One region of the Roseibium sp. 10G30-5 genome, then DNA from elsewhere that is predicted to be linked to it. Evidence: predicted binding sites of a transcription regulator. Region 1 holds the regulator's gene; the other holds the start of a gene.
What was found. The regulator HrcA, encoded in region 1, represses chaperone genes, less so after heat shock. The targets are predictions, from matches to a motif close to GTTAGCACTCNCNNNNNGNGAGTGCTAAC.
Positions count from the first base shown of each region.

Region 2: groES (co-chaperone GroES) is a predicted target of HrcA. The motif match lies at 2,937-2,965, and genes of this name have one in related genera.

Region 1 covers NZ_CM147918.1:2,215,617-2,225,219, forward strand. Annotated here, with positions in the region: gene AC0L7U_RS11285 (VHL beta domain-containing protein) at 1-1,901, opposite strand, end outside; gene AC0L7U_RS11290 (ActR/PrrA/RegA family redox response regulator transcription factor) at 2,015-2,563, opposite strand; partial or broken gene AC0L7U_RS11295 (ActS/PrrB/RegB family redox-sensitive histidine kinase) at 2,669-3,989, opposite strand; gene secB (protein-export chaperone SecB) at 4,162-4,650, shown strand; gene AC0L7U_RS11305 (HesA/MoeB/ThiF family protein) at 4,766-5,569, opposite strand; gene hrcA (heat-inducible transcriptional repressor HrcA) at 5,620-6,660, opposite strand; gene rph (ribonuclease PH) at 6,949-7,662, shown strand; gene rdgB (RdgB/HAM1 family non-canonical purine NTP pyrophosphatase) at 7,689-8,324, shown strand; gene hemW (radical SAM family heme chaperone HemW) at 8,324-9,481, shown strand.
Region 2 covers NZ_CM147918.1:2,948,819-2,958,421, reverse strand. Annotated here, with positions in the region: gene AC0L7U_RS15030 (sigma-54-dependent transcriptional regulator) at 547-1,617, shown strand; gene AC0L7U_RS15025 (AAA-type ATPase lid domain-containing protein) at 1,598-2,059, shown strand; gene AC0L7U_RS15020 (hypothetical protein) at 2,231-2,788, shown strand; gene groES (co-chaperone GroES) at 3,067-3,354, shown strand; gene groL (chaperonin GroEL) at 3,418-5,070, shown strand; gene AC0L7U_RS15005 (TfoX/Sxy family protein) at 5,274-5,543, shown strand; gene AC0L7U_RS15000 (hypothetical protein) at 5,787-6,038, shown strand; gene AC0L7U_RS14995 (DMT family transporter) at 6,008-6,739, shown strand; gene AC0L7U_RS14990 (glutathione binding-like protein) at 6,755-7,459, opposite strand; gene AC0L7U_RS14985 (SlyX family protein) at 7,692-7,898, shown strand; gene AC0L7U_RS14980 (YeiH family protein) at 7,975-9,027, opposite strand; gene AC0L7U_RS14975 (LysR family transcriptional regulator) at 9,135-9,603, shown strand, end outside.

The sequences.
Region 1 (9,603 bases):
TTGAAAGACTGTTGCCCCCCACCGCCAACGCTTGCCGGGGGAAGAGGCTGATTCAAGCCGCCGCCAAACCCGCCGCCGTTGTTGTCAAAGCCATTGTCGTTGCGGTCGGCTGGTCTGATCGTATCATCATCCTGTTCGTCATAGGGGGCGGCTCCGGGCTGGTTGAAGCCCTGATTTCCGCCATCGCCCTGATATGCGCTGCCATCCACGATGCTGACTTCACGATAGGTGGAATCGACCACATAGATGCCCATACATTGGCCTGTTACAGCGTTTTTGATGGCCCAGGCATGTGACACGGATGTTGGTTGTTTCAACGTTTGCCCAGAGTTCAGGCTCGAATATTGACGGGTGCTGCCGTCATAGCTGATCCAGTCAACCTCGATGGCAAGATTGCTGTTGTTGTGGAACAGCATCACACTGGGCTGGCCGCCACGTTGGGACAGGACACGACCGAGCTGTGAACAGCCAACGTCAAAGCCGTTGTCGTTGGGCCCCATTTGTCCGGACCCATCCTGTGCGCCATTCATCTCTGCGACATCGTCATGTCCAGCGCCACGGTAGTCGCCTGAGGCATCATAATCGCCATTATTGCGACTGTTTGCGCCGAGGTCACGCGGGCCCATGCCTTGCTGATCGCCAAAGCGGCCGTTTTCTCCGCCGTTGTCGTAACCCGATTGGCCGGATCCGTAATCCTGCGAAGATCCCATTGCCGTGGCATCCTGGCCGTTGCCGGACCCACCGCACTGTTGCAGGAAAGTCTTCACGGGAGTGGCGCTGCCCTTGAGGGAAACCGTATAAGCGGGAACCCCTTCAATATCGATCTTGAGCTGTGATTCCGCAATCAGGACCTGCCAGATCGGATCATGCACTGACAGCTTCAATTCCGGCATCGACACGGCAAACTGCTGTGTCGGCGGAGAGCCGACCGCCTGATAGGTGAGAGAGAAGGTGCCGCCTGACAGGGTCACATCTTCTTCTTTGCCCTGCGCGGTGGAGGCAGATGTGGCGTAGAACATGATCGTGGCATTGCCAGAATGCGGGCGACAGAAAGCCTGAAAGTCGTTGTTGTCCGTCTCGGGGATACCATGCAGCAACTGTGCAACCTGTCCATCGGGTGTGCCCGGCATAAAGGACCAGGCACGACCGGCCGCCGGGTGCACGAGGATGTCATGCTGGGCGCGCTGCCCCGGTGACAGATGCTTTTGCAGACTTTGGCTGACAATGTCCGGCAAGCCCGTGGTGGCACGAGATGGCTTGGGCTGGCGGGAGGCCGGCGTTTGCACGGTTTCCAGCGGCTTCATCTTGGCATCATTGCCAGAGGACTTTTGATCGGAGGAGGCCTGTTGAGCGCTGTTGTGAGATGATTTCTTGTCCGCCGATCCTTGGCTGTTGTCCTGCGTTGGCATCTTGTCGCGGGGCGTTGCGTCTTTGCCACCGGATCCCGCGATTTCCTTCATGCCGGATGTCTTGGACGCAGGAACGTCCTTCTTCGCCTCGATAGGATTGCCGACGGGACCTTCCACACGGACCTGATCCATGTGGTCTTCCTTCGTCACTTCAATGATCACCGTGCTGCCTTTGCAAATATCGGCGCGACGGTTCAGCACACGGCTGTTCTCCAGCGTGACGGCAAGGCGGATCTGACAGCCCTGGGGGCTGGGATCATTGCCTTGTGTGTCGATCATCACGCCTTTGTCGTCGCGGCTGATCGCCGGGCGATAGTGGTCGTTCAACATGATCGAGCGGATTTCAGGCTTGGCCGGGTCCACCTGGATGCGCAAATTCTGCGGCACGGTGTCTTGCGCAAGTGAAGGGCTGGCCAGAAGCGTCAGTATGCCAAGCGCCCCCAGGCTCGTGGACAGGAAAATATGCGCGTGTCTGGCTGCCTTGAAGGGCATAAGGAAGATCTCCGTGAAGTGGCGGACGACAAGGCCCCTGCCTTCTTGTTTCACCAAATCGACAGCATTGCGGCAAAAGCACCCAATGGATGATGAAGTTTATGTAATCTTGCTCAACGCGGAGCCCGTTTTGCCAGAATCCGTTGCAAGGTCCTGCGGTGCATGTTGAGCCTGCGGGCGGTTTCCGAAACATTGCGATCGCACATTTCGAAGACGCGCTGGATGTGTTCCCAGCGTACCCGGTCGGCCGACATCGGGTTTTCCGGTGGCTCGACCTTGTCGTTCGGACCATGCAGTAGGGCGGTCAGAATGTCGTCCGGGTCGGCAGGTTTGGAAAGATAGTCGACGGCCCCGAGCTTTACCGCTGTAACGGCCGTGGCAATATTGCCATAGCCCGTCAGGATGACTGCGCGTGTGTCAGGTCGTGCTTCATGAATGGATTCAATGACTTCAAGACCATTTCCATCGTCAAGACGCATGTCGACAATGGCGTAGGCCGGAGCATGAAGCGCGAGCTTTGCCTTGGCTTCATTGACGCCACCAGCGGTTTCGGTGGCAAATCCGTGCCGCTCCATGGTTCGCGCCAAGCGTGTGAGGAAGACCTGATCATCATCAACGATGAGCAAGCTCATGTCTTGTGGCGTGTCTACTGCGTCCGTCATTCAATCGAGCCTGTGTTGGTCCGGGCAGATGGGCGGTTGCCCATTATCGGGTCTGCACCCCATGGTGCTGACCCTAAGTCTCAGATCTCGTTTATGGAACGAATTTCAGCCCTCGTCCAGTTTGTCGGAGCTTTCAAACGAGGTTCTGTGCCATTTGATACGGATTTCGGCACCGGTTTCCGGCTGTGTTCTATTGCCGATGAAGAGTTTCGCGCCGCTGCGTTCCAGAAGCGTCTTGGCAATGAAGAAGCCAAGGCCCAGTCCGCCGCCAGTCATTGAGCGGTCGTTCTGCCGATGTCGCATGGAAATATAGGGATCGCCAAGGCGCGCCAGCACATCGGGTGCAAAGCCGGGACCATCATCGCGCACCAGCACAACGGCTTCCTTTTCATTCCAGGTGGCGCGGATTTCGACCTTGGACGACGCAAAATCCACTGCGTTTTCGACGATGTTGCCAAGGCCATACTGGATGGCGGCATCGCGATTGCCGACAGGCTCTTCGCCTGTGCCTGCAAATTGCATGTCGATCTCGACGCCAAAGCCTCGGTGGGGCGCGGCAACATCTTCCAGAATTTGTGAGATCGCCAGGTACCGGAAGGTGTTGTCCTGATCGCTCGACAGGCTGGTCAGGCGTTTGAGAATACCGCGGCAGCGCTCCGCTTGTTGGCTGATCAGTTGCAAATCTTCGCGGTGCGGATCGTCGTCGCCAACATCTTCGCTCAATTCCTTGGCGGCCAGATAGATCGTCGCCAACGGCGTGCCAAGTTCATGGGCTGCTGCTGTCGCCAGTCCGTCGAGCGCGTTGAGGTGCTGTTCACGGGCCAGAACCAGCTCAGTGGCGGACAAGGCGGTGCCAAGCTGACGTCCTTCTTCGGCGATGCGGAATGAGTAGACAGCCATGAACCCGAGCGTCAGCACCAGCGAGATCCAGACACCGAGGGAGTAGGTGTGCGGCAGGGTGAAGATCTCGTTCGAGGACCACGGCAGCGGCAGGTGCCAGATCGCCAGGAACGAAGCACAAAATGCTGCCCCTATGCCCAGAAATACGGTGTGGCGCGATGACAAGGCTGTGGCGGACACAACGACTGGCGCAATCAGCAGAATGGCGAAGGGATTGCCCAATCCTCCGGTGAGGAACAGTAAGCCGGTGAGTTGGCACAGGTCATATGTGAGCTGGAAAATCGCCTCCCGCTCGGAAATCCGATAAGACATCGGGTAGCGAATGTTGAGGACAATGTTCAGCCAGTGCCGAAAAGGCGACCAGACCGAAGGCCCAGTAAATCGGCAATGAATAATTGAGCCCAACCTCGACATAGATCAGGGCAACTGTCTGACCGACAATGGCAAGCCAGCGCAGCCGAACCAGAGTGGCAAGGCGCAGGCGCTGGATGGAGAGCGAAATCTGGGCTTCAGGATTATTTATCATGTCATCTTTTTGCCGGGCTTTGTCGTTCAAGACAAGTTTGGCGGTCTTGTATGCTTGCAAACTAAATGATAGCCACCATAAACGAGATGTTAAGCAGCTTTGCTTGCACTGGGAGGACACGTGAGCTTTAACGGCAGCGCGCTGTCTCTAATTGCGAAACGGAATGGAAAAAATGACCGATACGAATGACAGCGGCGCACAGCCGCAGGCAGCAGAAGCCGGCGACGCACCGGGCATGAACGTCCTTGGACAGTACATCAAGGATCTGTCTTTCGAAAACCCCAACGCGCCGCAGTCCTTGCAGCAGGGTGATCAGCCGCAGCTTGACATCAACGTCAATGTTGGCGCGCAGCCTTTGGGGGATGGCCAGTTCGAAGTTGTGCTGACGCTGAACGCCAAAGCCGAACGTCCTGACCATGTGATGTTTGCTGTTGAGCTGGTTTATGCAGGCGTTTTCCGCATCACCGGCGTGCCGGATGAGCACATGCACCCATTCGTCATGATTGAATGCCCGCGCATGCTGTTCCCGTTCGCTCGCAACATTCTGGCCGAAGCGACCCGCAACGGTGGCTTCCCGCCGCTGCTGCTTGATCCGATCGATTTCGCCCAGCTCTATCGCCAGAACATGGCCGAGCAGGCACCGACAAATATGCCGAACTGATTTCAGTCAGTTTGAGCGACTTTTCAAAAGGCCGATGTTTTTGCATCGGCCTTTTTCGTGTCTTGGGTTCCGTTGAGGTGATGCGCCCTTTTGAAGGGGTGGTCTGCAAAAGTGATCAGTCCAGTTCCAGAACTTGCTCCCATGTCAGCGGCATGTCGCCGTTGAGAGGATTTTTCGCGGACCGTCGATAGCGGATTGTCTCCATGCGAAAGCTTTTGGCATCGAAGAGAACATGCCGTCCAACCAGCCCATCGCCTGCCCCGGTGATTTCCTTGATCGCTTCCATGGCCTGCATTGAGCCCATGATCCCGGTGATCGCGCCGAGAATTCCGGCTTCCGCGCAAGTCGGCAACATGCCCGGCGCCGGTTTCTTGGGAAACAGGCATCGGTAAGTGGGATTGGCGAGGCCCTCTGCATTTGTTTCAAAGGGCCTAAGCGTCGTGATGCTGCCGGAGAACTGATTGACGGCGGCGCTGACCAAAGGTTTTTTTGCAAAAAAACAGGCATCTGAAACCAGATAGCGAGTATCGAAATTGTCCGACCCGTCAATCACCAGATCATATTGACTGATGAGCTGCATGACATTGTGGCCGCCAAGGCGGGTGGGGTGCGGCTTGACATGAACATTGGGGTTGAGCCGGGCGATGGCATCGGCGGCGCTGGCGACCTTCGGCTCGCCCAGCATCTCGGTCTGATGGATCACCTGGCGTTGCAGGTTGGACAGAGACACTGTGTCATCATCGACAATGCCAAGGGTTCCGACGCCAGCCGCTGCAAGATATTGCAGGACAGGAGCACCCAAGCCTCCAGCCCCAACCACCAGAACCTTGGCCGCCTTGAGCTTCTGCTGGCCCGGACCGCCAATATCCCGCAGGACAATATGCCGGGCGTAGCGTTCGAGTTCTGCATCTGACAGCATTGTATCGTCCATTTTTGTGGGCCTCCCGGGGAGAAATCAAAGGCGTCTTCTCACCCAAGGATATGGCTGAGAAGACGCGCGGTGTAGTCGACCATCGGAATGATGCGACCGTAGTTGAGGCGTGTGGGGCCGATGACGCCCAGCACGCCGACAATGCGCTGATCGCGGTCTCTATAGGGCGAAATGACAAGCGAAGACCCGGACAGCGAGAAGAGGTTATTCTCGGAGCCGATGAAAATACGCACGCCATCCCCCTGCTCTGCCAGGCCAAGAAGCTGGATCAGATCGCGCTTGCTCTCCAGATCATCGAACAGCAGGCGGATGCGTTCCAGATCTTCGGCGGCCTCCAGATCTGTTAGCAGGTTGGATCTGCCACGGATGATGAGTTGCCCAGTGTCGTGGCTGCTGGCGCCCCCCCAAACCGCAAGCCCGGCATCAATGATCTTGCGCGATAACTGATCCAGCTCTGCCTGATGCACATCTTTCAGCCGTTCAAGCTCGACCCGCACCTCAGAAAGGGTTCTGCCCTGAAGCTGGGCATTGAGGTAGTTGCCCGCCTCAATCAGTGCCGACGCCGGCAGGCCGATCGGCAGATCAATGATGCGGTTTTCCACCGACCCATCTTCCCCGACCAGGACAGTCAGCGCCTTGAGAGGCTCAATGCGGACAAACTCGATGTGCTTGAGGCGCATGTCGGACTTGTGTGTCATCACCACGCCTGCAGCGCTCGACAGACCGGACAACATTTGTGTGGCTTCGGTCAGCACTTGTTCAGGTGAGCGGGCCTGTTGCGAGGCGCGCACCTGAATTTCAATCTGACGCCGTTCGTCTTGTGTCAGATCGCCAACTTCCAGCAAGGCGTCGACGAAAAAGCGCAAGCCTGCTTCCGTCGGCAAGCGACCGGCGCTGGTGTGCGGCGAATACAGCAACCCCATATGTTCGAGATCCGACATCACGTTGCGGATGGATGCCGGAGACAACGACATGGCCAATGCGCGCGAAACATTACGGGAGCCGACAGGAATGCCGGTCTCCAGATAGTTTTCAACGATGGAACGGAAAATCTCGCGCGATCGCTTGTCGAGGTCCATCAGGCTCACGTCAAACACTCCTTGGCTCACCCTTCAAGGCGAGCGTGTTGCAGGTCAGTGCTGGCAACCAGGAAGGACAAGGCCTTCTCGGAGCGGCTCAAGACTATTTGGGCTGTTTTGTCCGTCAGTTCAATTTCATTTATGGGGACACACCCTAGTTACAGGCGCAAAATGGGACAAGTGAGAAACGGGGTCTTTACGCCTTCCGCTTTCAAGCGCTACAACCCGCAGCACTTGTTTGTTTCGTGCTTCTGTTCGCATGAAGTCGAAGAAAAGATAGGAAATGATATGCGTCCGTCCAAGCGCACTGCCGATGAACTGCGTCCCGTGACCTTGGAACGAGGCGTCTCCAAGCACGCCGAAGGTTCCTGCCTCGTCAAGTTTGGCGATACGCATGTTCTGTGTACGGCAAGCTTGGAAGAGCGTGTACCGCCCTGGTTGCGCGGCCAGCAGCGCGGCTGGGTAACGGCGGAATACGGCATGTTGCCGCGGGCCACCGGCGACCGGATGCGCCGTGAGGCGAGCATGGGCAAGCAGTCCGGTCGTACGCAGGAAATTCAGCGTCTGATTGGCCGTTCTCTGCGTGCGGTCGTCGATCTTGAAGCGCTGGGCGAGTGCCAGATTTCGGTCGATTGTGATGTGATTCAGGCAGATGGGGGCACCCGCACGGCCAGTGTCACCGGTGCCTGGGTGGCTCTGCATGATTGCATCGAATGGATGCGCGCCCGCGACATGGTCAAGAAGCAGGTGCTCAAGGACCAGATCGCAGCGATTTCTTGTGGCATCTATAATGGTACGCCGGTCCTTGATCTCGATTACGCGGAAGACAGTGCGGCGGAAACGGATGCCAACTTCGTGCTGACGGGGTCTGGCGGCATTGTCGAAATTCAGGGTACTGCGGAAGGTGCCCCGTTCTCGGAAGAGGAATTCACGCAGCTTCTAGGATTGGCTAAATCGGGGATTGCTCGTCTGGTTGATCTTCAGAAAATGGCGATCCTCTAAGTTCGGGCGATCAGAAGGGTATGACAATGAGCAAGAAGCTTGAACCGGGCAAACTGGTTGTTGCCAGTCACAATGCAGGCAAGATCCGCGAAATGCGCGAGCTTTTGGGGCCATACGGCTTCGATGTGGTGTCTGCCGGGGATCTGAACCTGCCCGAGCCGGAAGAGACGGGTACGACGTTTGAAGCCAATGCGGAATTGAAGGCTGTGGCATCTGCCAAGGCCTCCGGGCTGGTGTCGCTTGCTGATGACAGCGGGTTCTGCGTTGCCGCTCTTGACGGTGATCCTGGCATCTACTCGGCGCGCTGGGCGGGGCCTGAGAAGGATTTCCAGATGGCGATGCAGACCATCGAGGAAAAGCTGCAAGCCAAGGGCGCTGTAAGCGATATCGAACGCGCCGGATCATTTGTCTGCGTGCTCTGTCTGGCGTGGCCAGATGGCGAGACGGCCTTTTTCCGGGGCGAGATTGACGGGACAATCGTGTGGCCGCCGCGTGGTGACATGGGTTTTGGCTATGACCCCATGTTTCAGCCTGCCGATCGTGACCGGACGTTCGGCGAAATGACATCTGAAGAAAAACACGGTTGGTCGAAAACCGGTGATGCGCTGTCGCATCGCGCTCGCGCATTCCAGCTCTTCTCGAAGAGCTGTCTGGAGGATTGATGGGTTCTGCCCCTGAAGGTGGTTTTGGCATTTATGTTCACTGGCCGTTTTGCGCCGCCAAATGCCCGTATTGCGATTTCAACTCGCATGTCCGGCACATGGGCGTTGATCAGGTGCGTTTTGCTGCCGGGCTGGAGCGTGAGCTGAAGCACTTCGCAGAACTGACTAGGGGAAAGACTGTTCAGTCGATCTTTCTGGGCGGTGGCACGCCATCGCTGATGGACCCTTCGACCGTTGGGCGGGTACTGGATTGTATTGCGCGCGAATGGACTGTCGCGCCGAATGCTGAAATCTCCATGGAAGCCAATCCGACCAGCGTTGAAGCAGACCGCTTCAAGGGCTACCGGGCGGCCGGCGTCAACCGGGTGTCACTTGGCGTCCAGTCGCTGCATGATCATGACTTGAAATTGCTCGGTCGGCTGCACACGGCAGAGACTGCGATCAAAGCAATTGAAACCGCACGCTCAACATTTCCACGTCTGTCCTTTGATCTGATCTATGCCCGTCCCGGCCAGACTGTGGCCTCCTGGCGCGAAGAGCTTGAACGCGCCATTGCGTTGGCGGCGGACCATTTGTCGCTCTATCAGTTGACGATCGAAGAAGGCACGCCCTTCTACAATCTCTATCAGGCAGGCAAGTTGAAGATGCCGGATCCCGATCTGGGTGCCGAGTTTTATGAACTGACCCAGTCGGTGACAGAAGCGCATGGTATGCCGGCCTATGAGGTTTCCAATCACGCCAAGCCGGGTGCAGAGTGTCGGCATAATCTGGTGTATTGGCGATACGGTGAATACGTTGGCGTTGGCCCCGGTGCGCACGGCCGTCTCAAGGTGGGGGTGAACCGACTGGCAACAGCCACCGAATTGCATCCGGAGACCTGGCTGGAAGCCGTCGAAACGCATGGCCATGGACAGGTCCAGCAAGAAGGCCTGAGTGATGAAGAGCAGGGCGATGAATTTCTGCTCATGGGCCTGAGACTGGTGGAAGGCATCGACCTGAAACGCTTCGAAAGTCTGGCTCATCGTCAGGTCGATCCGCGCCGTCTGGCGCTTTTGATCGAGCATGGCATGGTTGAACAGCTCGGAAATGATCACATTCGCGCCACCCCGGAAGGTTTTTCGGTGCTTGACGCCGTCGTTGCAGATCTCGCAGCCTGATCTGAATTCAATTAAATAAATCAATGTTTAGACCTGCGGGAGAAGATGATTTTCCCGCAGATGTTACCTGCTGCCCTAAAGCTCGATCCTGATGCTATCGGTCTTTGCATGATTTTAGAACG
Region 2 (9,603 bases), 730 kb from region 1:
GACATCTATGAACAGCACAAAGAATACATTTGATTCACCATACCGAAAAGCCATGAGAAAAACACGGTCAAGTGCTTACATATCCCGGCCAAAAATCTCGGACAGGCAGGACGCGATGCAACCACGCGCCGTTGAACGCAACCATGCCGGATCCCTCTGCGGCAACACCGTCAAACACGCTGATCAACAATCAGAGACACCGCAAGAGCAGGCAGGGCGTCCACATTTTACCCGCAGATATTAACAACTGTCATTTTTGACAGTCACTACCCCCAGAAAAAACGCTTACAGGATGATGCGCCAAGAAGCGGCTAGGCACCTTTAACAGGGGGTTTTTTCCGCCGGATTTCCGTCATTTTCATATATTTCCCGCCCGCACCGAAGGGCGAATTGCCGCCATCAAAGCCAGTAACTTATGGTTAACAAATTCTTGCCAGAATTATGAAAGTTCACCATTCTGCCCCGTGACAACCCTTTGTTTACCGTAATCAGGGAATGATCACATTGGTCCATGCATCAGATCTTTAAAGGAAATTTTTAAATCATATGACACGGGGGCACCCATCAATGGGGAGTGATCAGGATCGTGATGAATCCGTTACAGTTAGAATTCTCGACTCGTCGCAGGCAGAAGCCGTGCGCACGGCCGCAGTCACTGCAAAGTTGCCTGTCGATTGTGATGAACCGATAATTTATGACACGTCTGACGCCTGCCTTGACGCGCTAGAGCGCAACAATACCGACATTTTGATCCTTGATCTGGAGGCCATCGGCGGGGACACAGGCCTTGAGCCGTTCGCCGTTCGCTGCCCGTCCAGCGTTATCATCGCCATCTCCGCCATTGGGTCCGTATCCCGTGCCGTCAGCGCCATGCGCTCCGGGGCTCATGACTTTCTGGCAAAGCCTTTTTCACTCGACGCCCTCAGCTCGAAGATTTCGTTCCAGCTGGAACAGCGCAAGCCCTTCATGGCACGCAAGCAGCGACAGATGACCTCCGACGTGTCGCAATCCGCCAAGGCCGACCCTATCGTCGCCGCCAGCCACGAGCCAATCCATGCGCCCGGCGCCCTGGCCGGCTACGCCGGTCTTATCGGCGCCTCCGATGCCATGCAAAACATCTTTGGCCAGATCAAGCGCATTGCCCCCTCTACCGCTCCGGTTTTCATTCTCGGAGAATCCGGCACTGGCAAGGAACTCTGCGCTCAGGCTGTCCACATGGCGTCTGAACGCAAGTCCAGACCTTTCGTGACGCTCAATTGCGCAGCGATCCCGCAGGAAATGATTGAAGGCGAGATTTTCGGCCAGAACGGCAACGGTTTTAGCGCCGGGCTCGATGGCCAGCCAGGCGCTGCCGAAAGAGCCGAAGGCGGCACACTCTTTCTCGACGAAATTGCCGAGATCGAAATGCCTCTGCAAGCCAAGCTCTTACGCTTCCTGCAGACCGGCTCGTTTCAAAGGCTTGGCGACACGACGGATCGGCATATTGATGTGCGCATTATCTGCGCCACCAACCGTGATCCAATGGCGGAAATCGCGTCGGGCCGTTTCCGCGAAGATCTTTTCTATCGGCTGCACGTGCTGCCGATCCATCTCCCCCTTGCGCGACAGACGCGATGACATCGTTCCGCTGGCACAAGAATTCCTGAGCCGCTTTTCTCAAGAAGAGCGCCGTAATTTCAAAGGCTTCGATGCCGACGCAGAGCTTTCTCTACTGGCCTACACATGGCCGGGCAATGTACGTCAACTGGAAAACACCATCCGGCAGATCGTCGTGATGAATGAAGGCCAGTTCGTCACCTTGCACATGCTGCCGTTGATGATCCGCGATTCATCGGCCCGCAATCCGGCGATTGTCGACATCTCCCGCGAGCGCGCCCGGACCCAAACCAATATCCGCCCGTTTTCGTCCATCGAGCCCCTGTGGGCGCAGGAACGCCGCATCATTGAGGACGCACTCACGGCCTTTGACGGCAACATCGCCATGGCGGCGGCGGCACTGGAAATCAGCCCGTCGACAATTTATCGCAAGCGTCAGTCCTGGCAGGAACGCGGCGCGTAAGCTGCGCTCCGCATCTTCCTTTCCCCTCCGCAAAAACAACAGTGTTTACGGTAAACTCAACCGAAACACTGTTGTGTGACAGTTCTACTTGCTCAGGAAACCTGAGCATCCTATACGGACATCATGTTTTGTGCGGCCTTTTCAAGGCCATGTCGGCTGGGGAGCTGAAAAATGACACTTCGAAATCTCTTTTGCGTGCTGCTCGCAGTCACCACGATGGGCTTCTCGGCAACCGCCTCGGCGGCCCAACAAGAGCCGGATAGCGTTGGCATTTCGGTTCCCCTGACGCAAGCGCAACAAGCGCTGGACGATGCTTGGAGCAAGGCCCCTCTCGGATTTGCGAAAGCCTTTTTTGTAGAAAACCCGGCAACGCGCTATGGTGCCTATGAAAAGCGCAGCTCGGCAAGCTTTGCACCGCAAGATCCGATGTATATTTATGTCGAGCCAGTCGCCTATACGCTGAAGGTGATCGATGACACCTATAGCTACAAGTTGACTGTCGACTATCGCCTGCTCAATACGTCCGGACAGGTCCTGGCCAAGCAGGATGATTTCGCCACTTTTTCGGAAACCACCAAATCGCCGCGCCATGAGTTGATGAATGCCCTCAGCTTTCGCTTCGCCGGGCTTCCCGAAGGACATTACACCCTTCGCCTCATTTATCGCGATATCCTGAGCGAGAAGACAGCACAACTCGATCTGCCTTTGACCATCGCCGCTGCCGACTAATCTGACCTAACGGCACAACGTCTGGCGTCTCAGGTCAAGTGCGCCCAGTTGCGCAGCCAGCCAGACACTAAAAAGCCTCATTGAAATTCTATTTTTTATCTCTCGCCCGTTGACAACACTGCGGGTCAATCCTAAATCAATGGCGCTTGTTAGCACTCGCCGTGAGGGAGTGCTAATTGCCGTAGATCCTCCGTGGATCTGCGATCTTTCGCATTAGTTTTATCATGCCTGCACGCTGCCTGTAGTGGGGGCGTGCCACATGAGAGGAAAGAGCCAAAATGACATTTCGTCCACTGCACGACCGTGTCGTTGTTCGCCGCGTAGAATCTGAAGAGAAGACCGCTGGCGGCATCATCATTCCGGACTCCGCCAAGGAAAAGCCGCAAGAAGGCGAAATCGTTGCTGTTGGCAACGGCGCCCGCGACGACGCTGGCAAGGTTGTTCCGCTTGAAGTCAAGGCCGGTGACCGCGTTCTGTTCGGCAAATGGTCCGGTACTGAAGTCAAGATCGACGGCGAAGACCTGCTGATCATGAAAGAGTCCGACATCATGGGTGTGCTTGCGTAATTTCACGCGCCCCCAAACTTTGTCGATTTGACACGAAACTCTCAAAACAAGTGAGACGTAAAAATGGCTGCCAAGGAAGTAAAATTCTCTTCTGACGCCCGCGACCGCATGATCCGCGGTGTGGACATTCTTGCAAACGCCGTAAAAGTTACTCTCGGCCCGAAAGGCCGTAACGTAATCCTCGACAAGTCCTTCGGCGCTCCGCGCATCACCAAGGACGGCGTTTCTGTTGCCAAGGAAATCGAACTCGAAGACAAGTTCGAAAACATGGGCGCACAGATGGTCAAGGAAGTCGCTTCCAAGACCAATGACATCGCTGGTGACGGCACGACGACCGCGACCGTTCTGGCTCAGGCCATCGTCAAGGAAGGCGCAAAGTCTGTTGCTGCCGGCATGAACCCGATGGATCTGAAGCGCGGTGTTGATCTTGCTGCTGCAGAAGCCGTCAAGGCTCTGATGGCTGCTTCCAAGGACATCACCACGTCGGAAGAAGTTGCACAGGTCGGCACGATCTCTGCAAACGGTGATGCACAGGTCGGCAAGGACATTGCCGAAGCTATGCAGAAGGTTGGCAATGAAGGCGTCATCACGGTTGAAGAAGCCAAGTCGCTGGAAACCGAACTTGAAGTCGTTGAAGGCATGCAGTTCGACCGCGGCTACCTGTCGCCTTACTTCGTGACCAACGCAGAAAAGATGACCACGGACCTCGAAAAGCCGTACATCCTTCTCTTCGAAAAGAAGCTTTCCAACCTGCAGGCAATGCTGCCGATCCTGGAAAGCGTTGTTCAGTCCTCGCGTCCGCTGCTCATCATTGCAGAAGACGTTGAAGGCGAAGCTCTGGCAACTCTCGTCGTCAACAAGCTGCGTGGCGGCCTGAAGATTGCTGCTGTCAAGGCTCCAGGCTTCGGCGATCGCCGCAAGGCAATGCTGGAAGACATCGCGATCCTGACCGGCGGTACGGTTGTTTCCGAAGACCTCGGCATCAAGCTCGAAAACGTCACGCTCGACATGCTCGGCACAGCCGACAAGGTTTCCATCACCAAGGAAACCACGACGATCGTTGACGGGGCTGGCGAAAAGGCTGGTATCGAAGCTCGCGTTTCCCAGATCAAAGCTCAGATCGAAGAAACCACTTCCGATTACGACCGCGAAAAGCTGCAGGAACGTCTTGCCAAGCTCGCTGGCGGTGTTGCCGTGATCCGCGTTGGCGGTGCTACGGAAATCGAAGTGAAGGAAAAGAAGGACCGCATCGACGACGCCCTCAACGCAACACGCGCTGCTGTTGAAGAAGGTATCGTTCCCGGTGGTGGTACGGCTCTGCTTCGCGCCAAGAAGGCCGTTGAAGGTCTGGCATCCGACAACCCGGACATTCAGGCTGGTATCAAGATCGTTCTGCGCGCTCTTGAAGCTCCGATCCGTCAGATCGCAAGCAACGCTGGTGTCGAAGGCTCCATCGTTGTTGGCAAGATCCTGGAAAACGACGACGAAACGTTCGGCTTCGACGCTCAGAACGAAAAGTTCGTCAACATGATCGAAGCTGGCATCATCGACCCGACCAAGGTTGTTCGTACGGCTCTTCAGGACGCAGCTTCGGTTGCCGGCCTGCTGATTACCACTGAAGCCATGGTTGCAGAACTGCCGAAGAAAGACGCTCCGGCAATGCCTGCTGGTGGCGACATGGGCGGTATGGGCGGCATGGGCGGCATGGGCTTCTAAGAAGCCTTCAGCCCACGCTGAACGAGTTTACGGAAAGGGCGGTCTTCGGACCGCCCTTTTCTTTTGGCACAAAGCCTGATCACATCGATCAAAGGCTTGACCCTTTTTTCCTTTTCACGGCAATGGGCAAGCGATGTGCCCCTCCCCGACACAGAAGACCTCATCATGAGCCTTGACTGCCCAGAAAGAAATCGCCCTCGAATATGCCGACCAACTGGAAGCCCTTAGCTCCCGTTTCAGTGCAACGCTATTTTTCCGGGGCTTCCCTGCGCAAGTCCGGCGTTCAATTCGCATTCGTGAGCGAAGGCACCTTGTATATGAAAGTCGATGATGCCTTCCGCCCCCGATTCCAGGAGCATGGGGCACAACCTTTCACCTACACAAAACGCAGCGGCACCGTGATCATCGAGAGCTACTATACCGTTCCCGAAGACGTCCTGGATGATCCAGAAGCGCTGCAAGACTGGGCCTGACGGGCCTTCTATGCAGCCAGCAAGGCACAAGCCCCGGCGGACGACCCCTTCTCTCTCGATTTTTAACGCGCGCTCTCCGGATCTCAACTGGGTACGCTCAAGAATTGTCTCCGTGACAAACCCACAGATGCGAAGGCTGCGAAACCCAATACAATCGCGCCGCTGGTCACTGCGTCCGGCTTTTCTGTTGTACGTTTTCCCTGAAGAGCGCCCTTCACCACCTTCATAACCCTGGACCCTGCCTTGCCAACCGGATCGTATTCGCCTGTCGCTTTTCTCGCCCGCTTGTCAGATGATGCCCGTGGCGCCGTGTTCATGACACTCGCCATGGCCGCCTTTGCGCTGGAAGATATGGCGGTGAAGGCCTCTTCGCAGGATATTCCGATCGGTCAGGCAGTCGCCATGTACGGCTTTGTCGGCACGCTTGCCTTCGCGGCGATTGCCCGCAGCCAGGAAAACGGGCTTTGCACCCAGCCATCCTGTCGCATGTCATGATCATCAGGTCGGTCTGCGAAATCAGCGGCCGTCTGTTTTATGCGCTCGCCATTGCGCTGACGCCGCTGTCCAGTGCATCGGCTATTTTGCAAGCCACACCGCTGATTGTAGCGCTTGGGGCTATTCTGTTCTTTGCCGAAACCGTCTCGCTGCGTCGCTGGCTGGCCATCTCAGCGGGCTTTGTCGGTATCTTGTTCATCCTGCGGCCCGGGCTCGACAGTTTCCAGCCCAACTCGATCTTTGCAGTTCTCGGCACAATCGGCTTTGCCGGGCGCGATCTGGCGACACGCGCCTCGCCTGTGTCCATGTCCACTTCACAGATTGGCGTGCTGGGCTTCACCATGCTGACAATTGCAGGTCTTGTGCTGCTGGCCTTTTCTGATGGCGTCATGGCCTTGGCCACATGCGTTGACCTGGGCTGCGCTTGCCTGCGCCATGATCTTCGGCGGACTGGCCTACAATGCCCTAACACTGGCCATGCGCACCGGACGCATTTCCGCGGTCTCACCCTTCCGCTATTCACGACTGTTGTTCGCTCTGATCCTCGGGGTTGCCGTTTTCGGCGAACGCCCGGATGTCTTCTCCCTGATCGGCAGCGCCATTATCGTGGCAAGCGGCGTCATGGTGCTGCGGCAGAAGCGCTGACCCACGGCACGAAAAACCCGGCCCAAAGGACCGGGTTTTCTATCACCAGCGTCTAAAAGCTCATTTGCAGATCAATCCCGAGCAGGAATGTTGATTGCCTTCTGGCTGGACGGGCGCGCCAGACAGGCTTCGTACCAACGCATAACGTTCTTGCGGCTGGACAGCTCGACCAGGTCAGGCGCTTCGTAAAACTTGATGATGCAATATACCCACGGCCAGATAGCCATATCGGCAATGCTGTAAGCATCGCCAACCACGAAATCATGGCCTTCGAGCTGCTGATCCAGCACACCCAACAGACGCTTCACCTCATTGACGAAACGCTCCAGCGGGCGCTTGTCTTCAATCTCTTTGCCGGCAAACTTGTAAAAATAACCAAGCTGACCCGGGATTGGACCAAAGCCGCCCATTTGCCACATCAACCACTGAATGGTCTCGTATCGCACAGCCGGATCATCCGAGAGGAACTGACCCGACTTTTCCGCCAGATAGATCAGGATGGCACCGGTTTCCCAAATGCCCAGCGGCTTGCCTCCGGGGCCAGCCGGATCGATGATCGCCGGAATCTTGTTGTTGGGATTGAGCGACAGAAATTCCGGTGACATCTGATCCTGCGCCCCAAAATCCACCTTATGGGGTTCATAAGCGAGACCGGCCTCTTCCAGCATGGCAGAAATCTTGATGCCATTGGGGGTCGGCAGCGAATAAAGCTGGATTCGATCCGGGTGTTCGGCTGGCCATTTCTCGGTAATCTTGAAGCCGCTAAGATCGCTCATGAAGTATCCTTTCGAAAAAACTTGGCTCGGTCCGCCAGATACCAGCAGTATCGCAAACCGATTGTCACGTCAGACGTAGGTGATTGTGCCGGAATTCCAAGGCTTAAGCCGCCTTTAATCTCAAGGTCGACACAAGACCGCTGCCTTTTTTGGCAAGCGCATCGCACGCATACACTTGCCAGATTGAGCGGAACTGAGTAGGCGTAACGCTGCTCGACAGAAAGGTCTTTCCATGAGTGACGACGTACGTCTTGAACGCCTTGAAACCGATCTGGCTCATGCCAACCGCACCATCGACGACCTCAACCAGGTGATCATTGATCAGGGCAAGCAGATTGACCGGCTGGCAAGTCGGCTGAATGCCATGACAGACCAGATGGAAGAGCTGTTTGATACCATGTCACCCGGGCATGAGGCGACCAAGCCCCCACACTATTGACCCCTGAAAGCGGGCCTGTGCGACGGCAGACCACTCGACAATTCCTCGGCCATTATACAATCAACAGCGTGTTGGATCAGCCGAACAGCAGGGCAATCAACCCGAGGCTGATACCAGCGAGGCACAGGATCGACAGGGCTGCGGTGGCAACCACCTTGCCACTCGCATGAGACAGACTACGGATGTCAACTCCCAACCCCAGAGCTGCCATCGAGACAACCGTCAAGATGCTTGAAACATGGCTCATATCGGTCACGGTGCCATCTGGAATAGCGTTCAACGATCTCAAGCCCATCATCAACCCAAATCCGACAATGAACCACGGCACAATGTGCTTGATCGAGATGCGATGCCCGGCTGCGCGGTCTTCGGTGCGAGCCGTCAGAATGCCCAGCGCGAACAGGATCGGGCCGAGCGTCATGACTCTTATCAGCTTCACCAGTGTCCCAGTCTGCACCGCAATCACACCACCGGGTTGGGCGGCAGCCAGAACCTGCGGAACGGCATAGACTGTCAAGCCTGACAAGATGCCGTATTGAGTCCCTGTAAGAGACAGCAACGGCAGACAAAGGGGCAGCAAAAGTACCACGATGACACCAAGGACCGCTGTAAAAGCAATGGCAGCAGCCACATCTTCTCCTTCGGCCCGGATAACCGGAGCCGCAGCCGCAATCGCCGAGTTTCCGCAAATCGAATTGCCGCAGGCCACCAAAACCGCAAGCTTGTGGTGCAATCCGAGACCACGTCCAATGCCGTAACTGATCAAAATGGCCATGGCGACCACACCGACGATGCCGATCACCAATCCAGATCCGGCCGCCTCAAGGGCATGAACACTGATCGAGCCCCCGAGAAGGACAATTGCCACCTCGAGCAGGATCTTCGCCGAAAAGTGAATGCCGGGTTCGAACCGTCCGGGAATGTAAAAGGCAGAGCGCACCAGCACCCCAAGGAGAATGGCAAGCACCAGATTTTCCAGCGGTGCGGCGCCAGAGAAAATCTCCCGCTCCAGCGCTTCCCCGGCATAGGCGACAACGGAAACCCCCGCAGATAAAAGCACTCCAGGCAGAAGTTTTGTCAGCCCCTGCTGACTGCGCATATAGGGGGTCGTCAGGGAAAGATTTCGCATGATTCATTACTCTCATTGTGCGAGAGAATAAGTGACATGCGCTATTGTGGACTTCTATCGAATAATATTTTACGTTTCGTTCATTTAGAGCGAACGATTACCCTATGATGACCTTCGAACAGCTTTCCATTTTCATAGCCGTTGCCGAGCGTGAACATCTCACGCGCGCTGCGGAGGCTTTGAATTTGACGCCCTCTGCTGTCAGTTCCGCCATTCGAAAACTGGAAGATCTTTACGGCGTGGAGCTGTTTCACCGGGTTGGACGTGGCATCAGCCTGACAGATGCAGGGCGCACCTTTCTGGGCGAGGCGCGCTCAACGATTGCGCGCGCCAGAAGTGCGGAACGGGTACTGGGAGAATTAGGCGGCCTGCAACGTGGTGCCCTGTCGATCTACGCCAGCCAGACGATTGCCAGTTACTGGCTGCCGCGTGTGCTGGTGCGCTTTCATCAGGAGTTTCCGGGCATTGAGTTGGCACTCACCATCTCTAATACCAAGGGCGTTGCCATGGCGGTCGCAGACGGCACGGCAGACATTGGTTATATTGAGGGAGAATGGGACGACCCCCATCTCAACA